Roseiflexus sp. RS-1: one gene and its partner. The protein of the gene in region 1 binds, or shares a complex with, the protein of each later gene. Links are inferred from orthologs where the notes say so. Each region holds a gene or a part of one and is shown in the gene's direction. Other genes may lie near its edges.

Evidence for each region. The genes of interacting proteins can lie anywhere in the genome.
Region 2: the proteins of ROSERS_RS00180 (region 1) and ROSERS_RS01760 are in contact, whole or in part, in a solved structure (PDB 1A0O), measured with the Escherichia coli proteins. The link is inferred for Roseiflexus sp. RS-1 from one-to-one orthologs.

Annotation. Positions count from the first base shown.
Region 1 is NC_009523.1:34,625-42,678, reverse strand. Bases 2,060-5,011 are described here. They hold ROSERS_RS00180 (hybrid sensor histidine kinase/response regulator), read left to right. Parts: upstream 2,060-2,397; coding sequence 2,398-4,626; downstream 4,627-5,011. Other genes in these bases: ROSERS_RS00175 (response regulator), read left to right, coding at 4,697-5,011; ROSERS_RS00185 (methyl-accepting chemotaxis protein), read left to right, coding at 2,060-2,337. Outside these bases: ROSERS_RS00195 (chemotaxis protein CheW), read left to right, coding at 1-84; ROSERS_RS00190 (chemotaxis protein CheW), read left to right, coding at 407-823; more of ROSERS_RS00185, read left to right, coding at 832-2,059; more of ROSERS_RS00175, read left to right, coding at 5,012-5,059; chemotaxis-specific protein-glutamate methyltransferase CheB, read left to right, coding at 5,225-6,373; ROSERS_RS00165 (CheR family methyltransferase), read left to right, coding at 6,561-8,054. UniProt on the Escherichia coli protein: Involved in the transmission of sensory signals from the chemoreceptors to the flagellar motors. CheA is autophosphorylated; it can transfer its phosphate group to either CheB or CheY.
Region 2 is NC_009523.1:430,206-436,473, forward strand. The notes cover bases 479-3,418. They hold ROSERS_RS01760 (response regulator), read left to right. Parts: upstream 479-1,708; coding sequence 1,709-2,128; downstream 2,129-3,418. Other genes in these bases: ROSERS_RS01750 (patatin-like phospholipase family protein), read left to right, coding at 479-629; ROSERS_RS01755 (PHP domain-containing protein), read left to right, coding at 626-1,486; ROSERS_RS01765 (HD domain-containing phosphohydrolase), read left to right, coding at 2,376-3,418. Outside these bases: more of ROSERS_RS01750, read left to right, coding at 1-478; more of ROSERS_RS01765, read left to right, coding at 3,419-3,917; ROSERS_RS01770 (SRPBCC family protein), read left to right, coding at 4,299-5,024; ROSERS_RS01775 ((2Fe-2S)-binding protein), read left to right, coding at 5,075-5,557; ROSERS_RS01780 (xanthine dehydrogenase family protein molybdopterin-binding subunit), read left to right, coding at 5,634-6,268. UniProt on the Escherichia coli protein: Involved in the transmission of sensory signals from the chemoreceptors to the flagellar motors.

The DNA of each region.
Region 1 (8,054 bases):
CTCCGTGCTGTTGCGTACCATAACGATCAGACGGTAGCGCTGCTCGACATTGGTGAAATCGTGGCTGCACTGCGGGAGGGTTGAGGGCGAACATGTGGTTGTTGAAGGTGAATATTCCACGCTCAGTTCTCAGTTCCTGGTTCCTGGTTCCTGGTTCTTGGTTCCTGGTTCTCGGTTCCTGGTTCCTGGTTCTCGGTTCTCGGTTCTCGGTTCCTGGTTCTTGGTTCTTGGTTCTCGGTTACTCAGTTCAGCGATTGAAATCGCCTCTGGAAGACTTTTCGCCGGGCGTCCACCTGCGTGGACGCTGCCACGGCGACCGCATAGGCGGTCGCCCGGCGCGAAGCGTCCTCTCAGGCGCGGTTTCAACCGCACGCCTGAGCAGTTACCTCGGTTCTCGGTTCTCGAAATGTTACTCATCATCCGAACAGCGCAGCATCGCTATATTGTGCGGCGGGAAGATGTGGCGACCCTGCGCGCTATGACGCGAGGCGACGACGGGAGGCGGGAAGACGCCGATCCTTCTGTGATCGCTGTGGAATTGGGACCGCTGATCGATCCAGCCGATGTCAGCACGGTACAGCGGCGGCACGCATTGATCATTCCCTTGCGACGGCGCAACATTGCGTTGCTGGTCGATGCCGTGGATACGATTGTCGAATATGCGGACGTTCAACCGCTGCCGCCGTTGTTGCGCGAGCGGTTGCGTGAACCCTGGACGACCGGCGTCCTGCTGATCAATGACCAGCCTGTCGTGCAACTCGATGTGCGGGCGATTGCACGCAGCATTTTGTTACAGCGAACACACGCTTCGGAACAGAAGTGAGCAGCGTTATGGAACAGGCATCGAATCATAAAATCTTTGCAAGCGTTATCACCAATCCGCAGAGTCACGACGAGGAACGAGCCAGAGTACTGACCCATCTGACGATGGTGTTTGGCGGAGTTGCCGGTGTCGGCAGCATACTGTTCATCGTTCTCGCCCTGGTCGGCATTATGCCGCTGCAGGCTGTCGGTGCAGCAGCCGGGGTCATTGCGATGATCGCCGTGATCGTGGGTGGCACGCTTGGCGCGTTGCGTCTCAGCACGGCGACAGTCGCGTCAAATATTTTCTTGTACGGTTCACTCTTCTATGTTATCGGCATGATCTACCTGGGTGGCGGAGTCACAGGTCCTGCCGGGATAGCGTTTCTGTTTCCGGTGGTCGTGGCCGGGCTATTTGGACGCGCTGCGGAAAGTCCTCGCCTGTTCGGCGTCGCATTGCTTGCCTACCTGCTTCTCGCCGTTGCCGAAACCGTCGGCGTGGTGCAACCACAGAACGATGTTCCCGGATTGCCGCGTACTGTGGCATTCGTCATCTTCTTCGCCAGCGTCGGTGGATTGCTCACCTATGTTGCATCGCTCTGGTCGACCAGCACCACGCGCTTCCTGGAGCAGACCCGTGCGCAGTCGGAAGAGTTGTATGAAACCAACCAGCGTCTGATCGAAAAAAACATCCAGCAGGTCGAACTGGGAAGCGAACTCTCGGCAGCCGCGACTGAACTGCTGCGCGCCTCGCACGAACAGGCGAGCGGGGCTTCCGAGCAGGCAAGCGCCGTATCGCAGGTGAGCACGACAATTGAAGAATTGGGTTCAACAGCGCGCCAGATCGCCATCGCCGCCGAGCAGGTGGCGGAAGCGGCGCGGCAGACGCTCGAAAACCTGAGCGAGGGGCAGGAAGCCGTTGATAAAAGTATTCAGGCGATGGATCGCATCCGCAGCCGCATGCAGGATGTATCGGCGCGGGTGCTGAATCTCGGCGAGCGGTCGCAGCAGATCGGCGAAATCATCGACCTGATCAACGATCTTTCGGACGAGACCCATCTGCTTGCGCTCAACGCCGCCATCGAAGCCGCCGGCGCAGGTGAGCATGGTCGCCGGTTCGCCGTGGTCGCCGCGGAAGTCAAAAGTCTGGCGAACCGCGCACTGGTTGCTGCCAAAGAGGTCAAGGGCGTGATCGCTGAAATCCAGCAGGCCACCAACGCTGCCGTGCTGGCGGCGGAGGAAGGCGGCAAAGAAGTGGCTGCCGGCGTCGAACTGGCGCACAGCGCCGGTCAGGTGATGGACGTGATTGTGATGGCGGCGGAGCGCACTGCCCAGAGCAGCGCCGAGATCAATCTGGCGACTGCACAACAGCAGAGCGCCAGTGAGCAGGTGGTGGAAACCATGCGCGAGATCGCCGACGTGGCGCGTCGCACCGCTGCCGGTGCGCGTCAGGTGCAGGACGCTGCCCAACGTCTGACTGCGATTGCCAATCGGCTGCATGGACTTTCACAGGATGGCGCGGGTCGGGTGGCCTGAGTCGGGATGCGAATGTCTGGTCGGGACATCGGATGAACTCCAACGGTATGCTTCACATCTATGGATCTGGCGTCGTTCTACAGTCAATTTCGTGATGAAACTGCGGAGAACATCCGCATTGTCACCGAAGGTCTCATGGCGCTCGAAGACAACGGGCTGGAGGGAGAGGCGCGCCGTGCGCAGATCGACGCCATTTTTCGCGCCATGCACACGATCAAAGGCTCGGCGCGGATGCTTGGGTTGGAAGCGGTTGGCAAAGTGGCGCACACCTGCGAACACATTCTGGCGGCAGTCCGTGATGGACGGCGCTCACTTGATCGTTTTCTGACCGATGAACTGTTGAAGGGGAGCGATGCAATCCTGGAACTGGTTGCGGCTGCAATTGACGGCAAGCCTTCGTCAATCGATGTTGATGCACTGACGAGTCGGCTTGGGCGAGGCTTGCCGCAACCGTCGCCTGCCGTCGAAAGTCCGGTTGCACCCCTCGTTGAACCACACCCGCCGGTTGATGAGGGTTCCTCGCCATCTCTGCCGCGCGGCGGGCGCGAACGGGCGCGTCAGACGGTGCGCGTGCGGGTGGATCGGCTGGATCGGTTGCTAAACCTGGCGGGTGAACTGTCGATCGGCAGACAGATCGAAGAGGCGCATCTTCAGGCGCTGGAAGAAGTGAAAGCGCTTGTTGAGCGGCAGCAACGCGCCCTGTTGACCCTTGAGTCGGAATTACGGCGGATGCGGCTGTCGCCAGCCCAGCGAGAACTCTTTGATCGCGAAATGAATGTCGCACTCAATGCAGGCGAGCGTGTCGGCGCGCTCGTCCGGATGCAACTGGAACGCATCGGACAGCACAATACCCATAAAGCGCAATTGATCGACGATCTCGAGCAGGAGGTCATGGCGATCCGTCTGACGCCGGTTTCCACTCTCTACGCCAACCTTCCGCGAGCCGTGCGTGAACTGGCGCGCGATCTTGGCAAGGAAGCGACGTTGTTGCTGGCGGGTGAAACGACCGAACTGGATCGCAAGGTTATCGAAGCGCTCGCCGATCCGATGGTGCATCTCATCCGTAACGCCATCGACCATGGCATCGAGCCGGTTGATGAACGGGAGCGGTTGGGGAAGCCGCGCCAGGGAGTGATCGAGATCGCAGCGCAGGCGCATGGCGGCAGAGTGCTGATTACGGTGCGCGACGATGGGCGCGGCATGGATCCGCAACAGTTGCGCGAGACGGCGGTGCGCAAAGGGTTGATCAGCAGCGAAGCTGCAACCGCGCTCTCGGATCAGGAGGCGCTGGAGTTGATCTTCATGCCCGGGTTTTCGACGGCAAAACTGATCACCGATGTTTCCGGACGGGGCGTTGGGATGGACGTGGTACGCACCAATCTTGCCGACATCGGCGGCGAAGTGCAGGTCGAGTCGCAACCCGGCATCGGCACGAAGGTGACCCTTTCCTTGCCGCTGACGCTGATCACCACGCGGGTGCTGCTGATCGAAGCCGGCGGTCAACTGTTCGGTTTCCCGGCGTCTGGATGTCAGGGGACGGTATGGGTGCGGCGCAATCAGATCCGCACCGTTGAGGGGCGGGCGGTCTTCCAGCATCATCAGACGCTCACGCCGCTGCTCCGGCTGGACGAGTTGCTGGGAATTGCGAACGGTCACCCGTTTGCCGCTGCAACGCGCGCACCAGCGCTGCTGGTCGGCGGCGCACGGCGCCCTATGGCGCTGCTGGTTGATCGTATGGTTGATGAACGCGAAGCAGTTATCAAACCGCTGGGACCGCTGCTGGAGAAGCAGCGCCGCTATAGCGGCGCACTGCAGCTCGGCGATGGGAGGCTGGCGTTGCTGCTCAACCCGTCGATGCTCATCCAGCTTGGGCGGGGGACGGCGCTCATCGCGCCGACACAGGATCAAAGTGCGCGGCGCCGCGCCCGGTTGCTGGTTGTTGATGACTCGTTCGCCACTCGCGAATTGATCCGCAGCATTCTGAGCGCCGCCGGATACGATGTGGCGACCGCCGTCGATGGACTCGATGCGCTTGACAGGTTACGCGCCGAAACCTACGATCTCGTCGTCAGCGATGTCGAAATGCCGCGAGTGGACGGCTTCACCCTGACCAGTCGCATCCGCAGCGAACTGGGCAAGACCGACCTGCCGGTCATTATCGTGACCAGTCTCGCGTCGGAGGCGCATCGTCGGCGAGGGCTGGAAGTCGGTGCGCAGGCGTATATCGTCAAAAGTCAATTCAACCAGAACAATCTGCTGGAGACGATCCAGCAGTTGATCGGCATGTGATCATTCCTGTCTTCTATCGTTGCTCGGGCCCGACAAGCCGGTTGCGACGCGAAAGGACACGAGGTTTACTATGGCGGAAAAGATCCTGGTCGTCGATGATAGCAAACTGGTCACCGATATTGTCAAGATGCGGCTTGGCATGTACGGCTACGAGGTGCGACTGGCGCATAGCGGCGAAGAAGCGCTCAAAGCGATTGAGGAAGAAGTGCCGGATCTGCTGGTGCTCGACGTCCATATGCCGGGGATTGACGGGTACGAAGTCTGTCGCCGGTTGCGCGATAATCCGGCATTCGATGATCTGCGCATCATTATGCTGACCTCGAGTGACGACAAGCACGCAGCATTCGAGGCAGGCGTCGATGACTACCTGAACAAAGATGTTGATCTCCTTAATCTTCCCAATCGGGTCAAGATGATCCTGGAGATGGACTAGCACGTGCGGTATCGGGGCGGCACCGTTCGGATGCCGTGCAGCGCATACACCAGTGGCATATCCTGGGTTTCAGAGATGCGCCGCCGGAGCAATCGGCGGCTTTCTGGCATGCACGCAGGTTCTGTTATCGCGTGTCGTTTTCGTTGAGACGAAATGAGTTGACGCATGACCAGACCCATCCGTGTCGTCGTTGTTGACGACTCTGCCATGATGCGGCGTTTCATCACCGACATGCTGCAACGCGATCCTGCCATCCAGGTTGTCGGCGTGGCGTCGAACGGACGTGAGGCGATTGAGTTGGTGCAGCAGTTGCGCCCCGATGTTGTGACGATGGATGTACGCATGCCGGTGATGGATGGGGTGGCCACGACCGAACATCTGATGGCGTATTGTCCCACGCCGATTCTGGTGCTGACGGCATCGCTTGCCAGTTATGATGTGGACATCACCTTCAAGATGCTCGGCGCCGGTGCGCTCGAAGTGGTCGAGAAACCGCGCGGCAGCGACCCGCAGGCGCTTGAACACGCCGCGCGCGATCTGGTGAGGCGCGTCAAAATCCTGTCGCGCGTCAAGGTTGTGACCCATCTGCGCGGTCGCCGCCGCGCTCTCAACGATGGATCACCGTCGCCGCCAGCGTCGCTCGACCATCAGGCGCTGCCACCGGAAGCACCACCGCATCCTGCGATCACGCCAGCGTCCATTCCAGCATCGGCCAATGCGTCCGACGCTTCGCTCTGTCCGGTCGTCGTCATCGGCGCCAGCACCGGCGGTCCACGGATCATCCATCAGATCATTGCCGGATTGCCGCGATCATTTCCGGCGGCTGTACTGATTGTGCAGCATATTGCAGAAGGGTTCAGCGACGGAATGGCTGAATGGCTGGCGAGCGCCGGTACGCTGCCGGTGCAGATTGCGCAGGAGGGAGCGCCGGTGCGACCGGGGAAAGCGCTGATTGCGCCTGACCGGCGCAACCTGCTGGTGACGCACCAGGGAACGATCCACCTGAGCGATGCACCGTTGCTAATGCAACGCCCGTCGATTGATATTACCATGCAGGCGATTGCCGATGTGTACGGATCGCGCGCGATCGGTGTGCTGCTGACCGGCATGGGACGCGATGGGGCGTATGGAATGTTGTCGCTCTACCGTCGTAACGCCTACACAATTGCGCAGGACGAGGCGAGTTGCGCGATCTCTGGCATGCCGCGTGCAGCCATTCAGCTTGGTGCAGTGCGGGAGGTATTGCCGCCGACCGCGATTGCGCCACGATTGGTTGAACTGGTGGCGAGTATGGGTTTCAAGGTGAACGGTTGAAGATCCCATTGTTGAGCGTCGCAACAGGGCGAAGGAGCATCCTGCTCGATCGTCGCAAGCGTCTGCTGTGCGCAACATATGGCAGAAGCGATGCAGGAACGAAAGGTCTGGAGAGCGTGTTTCACGTGAAACACAGGAACGTTGCACAGGCTTCGGAACGTTCAGTCACGATGATCAGGCGGTTTGTATGAGCGCAGCGCACGATCTCTTTCTTCCTCCGCCGGTGCGTCTATCGCAGGAAGCGTTTGATCGTTTGCGCAACCTGCTGGCGGATTACAGCGGCGTCTACCTCGACACAGCGCAGCAACGGGTGCTGGAGTCCGGTCTGGCGCAACGCCTGGCAGCGCTGGAAGAAACGCTCGAAGCGTATGAGCGTCGCATCACTGCACCTGCGGGTCGAGACGAGTTGCAACGTCTGACGGAGTTGGTCGTCAACCACGAAACCTGCTTCTTTCGCAATGCTCCGCATATGAAGGCGTTGCGCGATACGCTGCTGTTCGAGATGCACCGTCGCAAGCCCGCCGGTGAGCCGATCCGCATCTGGAGCGCCGGGTGCGCAACCGGTGAGGAGGCGTATTCGCTGGCAATCACTGCGCTGGAAACATTTGGGTCGACGATGATTCGACCGGTGGAGATCTGGGCGACAGATCTCAGTGATCTGGCGCTCGAAAAAGCGCGCGCCGGATTCTATCGCGGTCGTTCGCTTAACAACGTCGCCCCGTCGCTACTCAGTCGCTATTTTGTGAAACGCGGCGACGGCTTTCTCGTCGCGGATGCCGTGCGGGCGCTGGTGCACTTCGAGCAGTTGAACCTCCTCGAACCGTTTCCACCAACGGCATACCGGGTCGATGCCATTTTCTGCCAGAATGTGACGATCTACTTTCAACCGGAAACGCGGCGGTCACTGATCGAGCGCTTCTATCGCTGTCTGCCGTCCCACGGGTTGCTGTTTCTCGGTTTTTCAGAGACGCTCTGGAATGTCTTCGACGGATTTCGCTCACGTGAAGTGTCGGGCGCGTATGTCTACCAGAAGGTTGAACGTCCGCCCTCGCCGTTGCAGCGCCGCACTGAGTCGCGTCAACCGGCGACAACGGCGGAGGCGCCGCAGCGCCTGACACCGGTCACTGCCACGCCGCGCACCGCTTCGCACGGACGACGGTCTCCGATTGCGCCGATCACGCCCAAACCAACCTCATCCAATGCCGACGCCGATCATCTTGATCGGGCGCAGGCATTGCTCGACGCTGGCAGGCTCGATGATGCAATGGAGGTCTTGCGCACCATTCCTCCCAACTCATCGCTGGCGCCGCGTGCGCTGACGCTGGTGGCGCGGGTGCACGCTAACCGTGGCGAACTCGATCTGGCGATTGCGGAGGTACGCCGTGCTCTCGAAATCGATGCATTGCGCGACGATGCCTACCTTTTGCTTGGAACCATGTATGTGCGGCAGGGTCAGTGGCACGACGCCATTCAGTCGCTCGAACGGGCGCGCTACCTGAATCCTGACGCCGCGCTGGTTTCCTACCATCTGGCGATGGCATACCGTCAGGCGGGAAAGAAGGAACTGGCTGCCCGTGAATTTCGCAGCGCGCTGCGCAAACTGGCAGCGTACCGTGCGGAGGATCTCCTCGAAGGCGTTGAGGTTGGTTGGTTGCGCGCCACGTGTGAGCAGCACCTGGCA
Region 2 (6,268 bases), 390 kb from region 1 along the record:
ATCTCCAGACCGGCGACCTGCGGGTGTTTTGCAATCGACCGCTCCGTGACCACCCGGCTGACCGGATCACTCTTGACCATCTCATGGCGTCGTCGAGCATTCCGACCGTCTATCCCTGGACCGAGATCGATGGTCGCAAGTACTGGGACGGGGCGGTGCTGGCGAATACTCCGTTAGGACCGGTGATCGATCTTGCGGCGGGCGATGATGTCGAGATTGTCGTCGTTATGATGACGCCATGGGATGTCGCGCCGGAAGCGATGCGTCAGCAGTTGCAAAGCGTGCCGGAAGACCTGGTGCAGGCATTATCGTTGACGCTGGATTGGGCGCTGCTGGCATCGTATCGCGCGGCTATCAAGATGCTGCGCGCATACAATCGGCTGGCAGAGGCGGCGCGAAAACTTGAGCGGGCTGCACAGCAAACCGGCGACCCGGCTCTGACTCTGGAAGGAAACATTCCCCGCATCATCGCCGAGCCGCTGGTCATTGCGCCACAGCAGTTGATGCCGCTGGAATGGATTATCGATTACGAAGAGCGCAATCATCTGGCATTGTTCGAGATGGGGCGGAATGACGCCCTGCGCGCACTCGACACGCGCCTGCTCAATCGGTTGCTCGACCAGCCATGATCGATCTGCACATTCACACCAACGCAACACCTCACCACGCGACCTGGACGCCAGACACATTGATGGCAGCGGCGGTGCGCGCCGGATTGCAGGTGATCGCCGTCACCGATCACAACACCACTGCAAGTGTCCGGGCAGTGCAGGAAGCGGGTGGGCGCACCGGCATCCACGTCATCTCCGGCGTGGAGATCGATGCCGGTTTTCCCGCAGGGCAGCGTGATGATCGGCTGCCGTTCAAACTCTGGCATGTCCTCGTATATGGCGCCGATCCGGAACATCCTTCGCTCCTGGCGTTGTGTCGCTCCGTCGATGAGCGCAACCTGGCAGATGCGGACGGGTTGCAGCGACACCTGATCGCAGCAGGATTTCGACTGCCCGGCATCGACGCGATTGAACGTCCGCCACGTGTAGCCGACATTGGCGCGGCGCTCGGACGGGCGAACGATCTTCCCGATCGCGCGCCAGAGGACGACGATGAGAGTGCCGGGATGCGCTATATTCTGACCCGCCTGCCGGGTATGTATCGTCCCCCAGGGGTGGAGGAGATCGTCGCCGTTGCCCGCGAAACCGGCAGTGTGGCGGTGCTGGCGCATCCCGGTCGCTCAAAGGGTGTCTACGCCATCCCGGCGACTGCTGAAGACATCGCCGTAATGGCGGAGGTCGGATTGGATGGCATCGAAGTCTACTACCCGACTCATCGACCGGAACAGATAGCGATGTACCGTCATCTGGCGCAGCAGCACCGATTGCTCATAACCGGCGGGTCGGACTCGCACCATCCGCACCAACCGCTTGCGCGCTGGCCCGCTGCGTGGTGCCGGGCATTTCTTGAGCGTGTCGGGTGTGTTACAAACTGATTACGATTGGCGTTGTGTTGCTGGAAAAGCATTAAGATATGGTAGAATAGGAGTATCATTACCGTGTCCTCCGGCGTTTTCATGCATGAGGTGCAGTGACCAGTCAGGGAAGCCAGACTTGGGATAGAGACGGATCATTCTCTATCTTGATCATATGTCTCTACGGTCAGTCAGGATGGTCGCCAACGGCTCCAGGATATGCAGAGCAATGGAGGGGTGTGTATGTCTGTGACGACGGAACGGTCGCATAATGGCCACAATGCTGATACGGTGCTGATCGTTGAGGATGATGCGGCAACCCGGCGTCTGTACAAGTTCCTGCTGTCGAACGGCGGGTATGTCGTTCTGGAAGCCGAAGACGGCGTGGCGGCAGTCGAAGTGCTCCAGCGTCATCGCTGCGACCTGGTGATTACCGATATGAATATGCCGCGGATGGACGGGCTGGATCTGATCCGGACGATTCGGCGCGATTTTGGTGATATCTATGTTATTCTGATTACGGCGTTCGGCACCCCCGATACCCAAAAGCAGGCTATGCGCCTTGGCGCCAACGACTATCTTGCCAAACCTTTCGACTTCGAAGAACTCGAGCGGCGGGTGCATACCTACTTTCAGAATCGCCCTCGCCCCTCCGCTCCGTAATCGCACCTCCAGGCGACCTGGTTTGACCGCGCGGCAGTCTGCTGGCGCGGTCGTTTCTTTTCGACGCGCATACCCTCGGGCGAATCGACAGGTTCATTGCATGCGCCCCGCAGCCGCTTGATCCCGCCAGAGCCAGGCCATGCGCGCTGATTACAGATGGCGCCACAAACTGGTACGCTCAAAGAAATGCCTGCGCGCTATAATGGCAACCTGGAAGATATGGCATCCACCAACAAGTGAGGCGGTGATGAATCAGTCCCTGTCGACGAATGCCGATCCAGTTTCGATCCTGGTCGTCGAAGACGATCCGATGGTCAATAGTTTCTGCGCACGGTTGTTGCACATGAAAGGGTACAGTGTCAAGACCGTGTTCAACGGGCGAGAAGCGTTGACCATGCTCCAGACAAACCGGTTCGATCTGGTGCTGACCGATCTTCAGATGCCTGAGATGGGCGGTATGGAATTGCTGCGGGAGATGCGCGAACAGCATCCCGATATTGATACCATCATGTTCACCGCATATGCAACCGTGGAAACGGCGCGTGAGGCGCTGAAGCTGGGTGCATTTGATTATCTGACCAAGCCATTCAGTGTCGATGAGCTGGAACGAACGGTGCGGCGCGCCGTCGAGTGGCGGCGGGTGCGCCAGGAACGCCAGCGTCTCTCGGAAGTGGTGGCGCTGTACGAGATCAGCCAGGCATTCACCAGCACCCTCGATACTGAAACGGCAGTGAATGAGATTGTTGGTCTCCTGTGGCGGCGTTTTTCACCGGCAACGCTCTCGCTCTCACTGGTGCATCCTGACGATAACGAGCTGGAACTTCTGGCGCTGCGAGGAACTGCGTCACGTGTTGCTGTCGGCGCACGTATTCCGCTTCAATGCACACCGGGGAAAGAGAGTCTTTGCGAGGATCACCTCCGTCTTACCGGTGCTGCGGTGTCCGTCCCTTCCACGCATGCCGCGCGTTTTGTGTTGCGCAGCAACGACCGGATCGTCGGGGTGCTCGATCTGAGTCGGGCGCCTGATCAACCGGGGTTCGATCAGGATGACCGCACCTTGCTGACGATCTGCGCGTCGCAGATCGCCGCATCGCTCGACAACAGCCGTCTCTATCGCCAGTTGAAACAGCAGAATATCGAGATGATCGCAGCGCTGGCCGCTTCGATCGACGCGCGTGATCCGTACACTGCCGGGCATTCGATGCAGGTGATGCGTTATGCCGTGCGTCTTGGCGAAGTCATTGGTCTCGACGCTGCCCGCATCGAAGCGCTGCGCTACGGCGGGTTGCTGCACGACATCGGCAAAATCGGTGTGCCCGACGCCATCCTGCTGAAACCTGCATCCCTGTCGTCGGAGGAGATGGAAATTATGCGCGCCCATGCGGTTATTGGCGTCGAGATCGTGCGTGGGGTGAAAGCATTGCGCCCGGTGCTGCCGGTTATCCGGCATCATCATGAGCGCATTGATGGCGCCGGCTACCCCGATGGACTGTCCGGCGATCAGATTCCGCTCGAAGCCCGGATCATGGCAATTGCCGACGCCTACGATACGATGACCTCGGAGCGCGCCTACCGTCGCGCAATGACGCAGGACGAGGCAATCGCCGAACTGCGACGATGTCGCGGTGTGCAGTGGGATGCCGATCTGGTCGACCGATTCGTCGAGTTGCTGAAATCTGAGGCTCAGGCATTGCGCCTGCAACCGCGAGCTGCCCAGGCATCGCTCGACCAGAATGTGCTCCACGTTCCTCATCTGTTTGTGTCGCTGGGGGATCTGCACATCGACTAGCATCGCCTGCGACACCCCTACCACGCCCGCAAAAGGCGTGCCAATCTCCGGAGGCGGCAGCGTCTCTCCCGCACGCTGCCGCGTTCCGTCGATCAGGCGCTTGTGCCAGCGTTTGCACAAGCCGTTCCGACACTGATTGTTGATACGATTGGGCAGCAATGCCGCGTCGTCGCTCCGGCGGCGGAACGTTGTCGGGATGTCTTTCGCTTGACAAATGCTTCACCTGTCGGTACCATAAAAAAGAGCGCAGAATTTCTTTGATCAAAATCTATACGTCCCTCTCCGCAGGCGCTCTACACGTGTGCGTTGCACAACAAACAACGCTGATCCGCCAGATCGCCTGATACCGAAGTTTCTTGCTGCAACGAAAGGATCGGTTCAGTGAAGATTTCCGGTAGCTACACGATTGACGCGCCACGCGACGTCGTGTGGGAGGCGCTGAACGATATCGAGGTGCTGGCGCGGTGTGTTCCAGGTTGCGAGCGTCTGGAACAGGTCGGCGACAATGAGTACGAAGGGACGATCAAGATCGGCATCCAGGCAATCCGTGGCGTGTATAGCGGTCGCATCCGTATTGAAGACATTGATCCGCCGAACCACTATAAACTGATCGCCAGCGGGAAAAGCGCCAACGGCGTGGTCGACGGGGTCGGCACCGTTGATCTCGTGGCGCAGGATGGGAAGACGTTGCTCATGTATGGCGGCGAGGCGCAGGTCGGCGGTACGCTGGCAAGCGTCGGGCAGCGCCTGATCGAAGGCGCTTCGCGTCAACTGATCAACCAGTCGCTCAAGGCGCTTGCCGAACAGGTCGCCACCCGCGTTGCTGCACCGGTGGCTGCGGCTGCGGAGGCGCCCGCTGCTCCGAGCGCTGCGGAAGCCCCCGCCGCGCCGGCGGCTGCAGTTGCGGAAACTCCTGCCGCTCCTCCGCCACCCACACCCGAACGTCGCACAGTCGTGGTGCCGCCTGAAGAACAGTTGCGTCCCGAATCGGTCGTTTTCGGCATCATCAACGATTTCATCTCTGAGCGCCCGTGGGCGCCCTGGATTGTCGTCGCTTTCCTGCTCGGCTACATTCTCGGACGGTCGCGCAGCCGCCGGGAACGCTAGCATATCTCCCCTGCTCCGTCTATTCGCTGCTCAATGAGGAGGTGTCTACAGTGGCAACAATTACGGTTACGGTCAACGGCAAATCGTACACCAGCGAGGTTGAACCGCGCACGCTGCTCGTTCATTACCTGCGCGAGCATCTGAACCTGACCGGTACGCATATCGGGTGTGATACCAGTCAGTGCGGCGCGTGCGTGGTGCTGGTCGACGGCGTCAGCGTCAAGTCGTGTACGATGCTGGCAGTACAGGCGGATGGCGCCAATGTGCTGACCATCGAAGGTCTGGCGCAGAACGGTCAACTCCATCCGCTCCAGGAAGGGTTCTGGGAGTGCCACGGTTTGCAGTGCGGCTACTGCACGCCGGGCATGATCATGGCAGCATACGATCTGTTGCAGCGGAATCCTGAACCAACCGACGAGGAAGTGCGTCACGGATTGGAGGGGAACCTCTGCCGGTGCACCGGGTATCACAACATCGTGCGCGCCGTACAGTACGCCGCCGCAAAGATGCGCAGCGAAGAGGTTCCTGCGTAAATCGCTCCGGTTAAAGTGGATGATTGCACCTGTCGTTCGACTTCTGGTTTCTCCGCACTAGAAGGGAAAAACAGCAATGACGGCTGAAGCGATGCCGACGAAACTGGTGGGTCAGGCTATCAAGCGCCGCGAAGATCCGCGGTTGATTACAGGACAGGGCACATTCCTCGATGACATCAAACTCCCCGGCATGACGCATGCGTGTGTGCTGCGCAGCCCTTACGCCCATGCAAAGATCAAGTCGATTGATACGAGCAAAGCGAAAGCCCATCCGGGCGTCGTTGCCGTGTTTACCGGCGAAGACATGCTCGATCTCAATCCGCTGCCGTGCGCCTGGCAGGCGGGGCGGGTGAAGAATAATGTCAATACTCCCCGCGTTCTGGCGGTTGGCGAGGTGCATTTCGCGGGTGATCCGGTGGCGCTGGTGATCGCCGAAGATCGCTACATCGCACGCGACGCCTGTGACCTGATCGAGGTGGAGTACGAACCGCTGCCGGTCGTGGTCGATGCAAAGAAAGCAACCGAGCCGGGTGCGCCGCAACTCCACGAAAATGCGCCGAACAATATCGTGATGGAGTGGGAGGCGGGCGATAAGGCGAAAGCCGATGCAGCCGTCGCTGCTGCCGAAGTGGTGGTGCGCGAGCAGATCATTAACCAGCGCCTCATTCCTACCCCGATGGAAACACGCGGCACCGTCGCGCGCTACGAGCC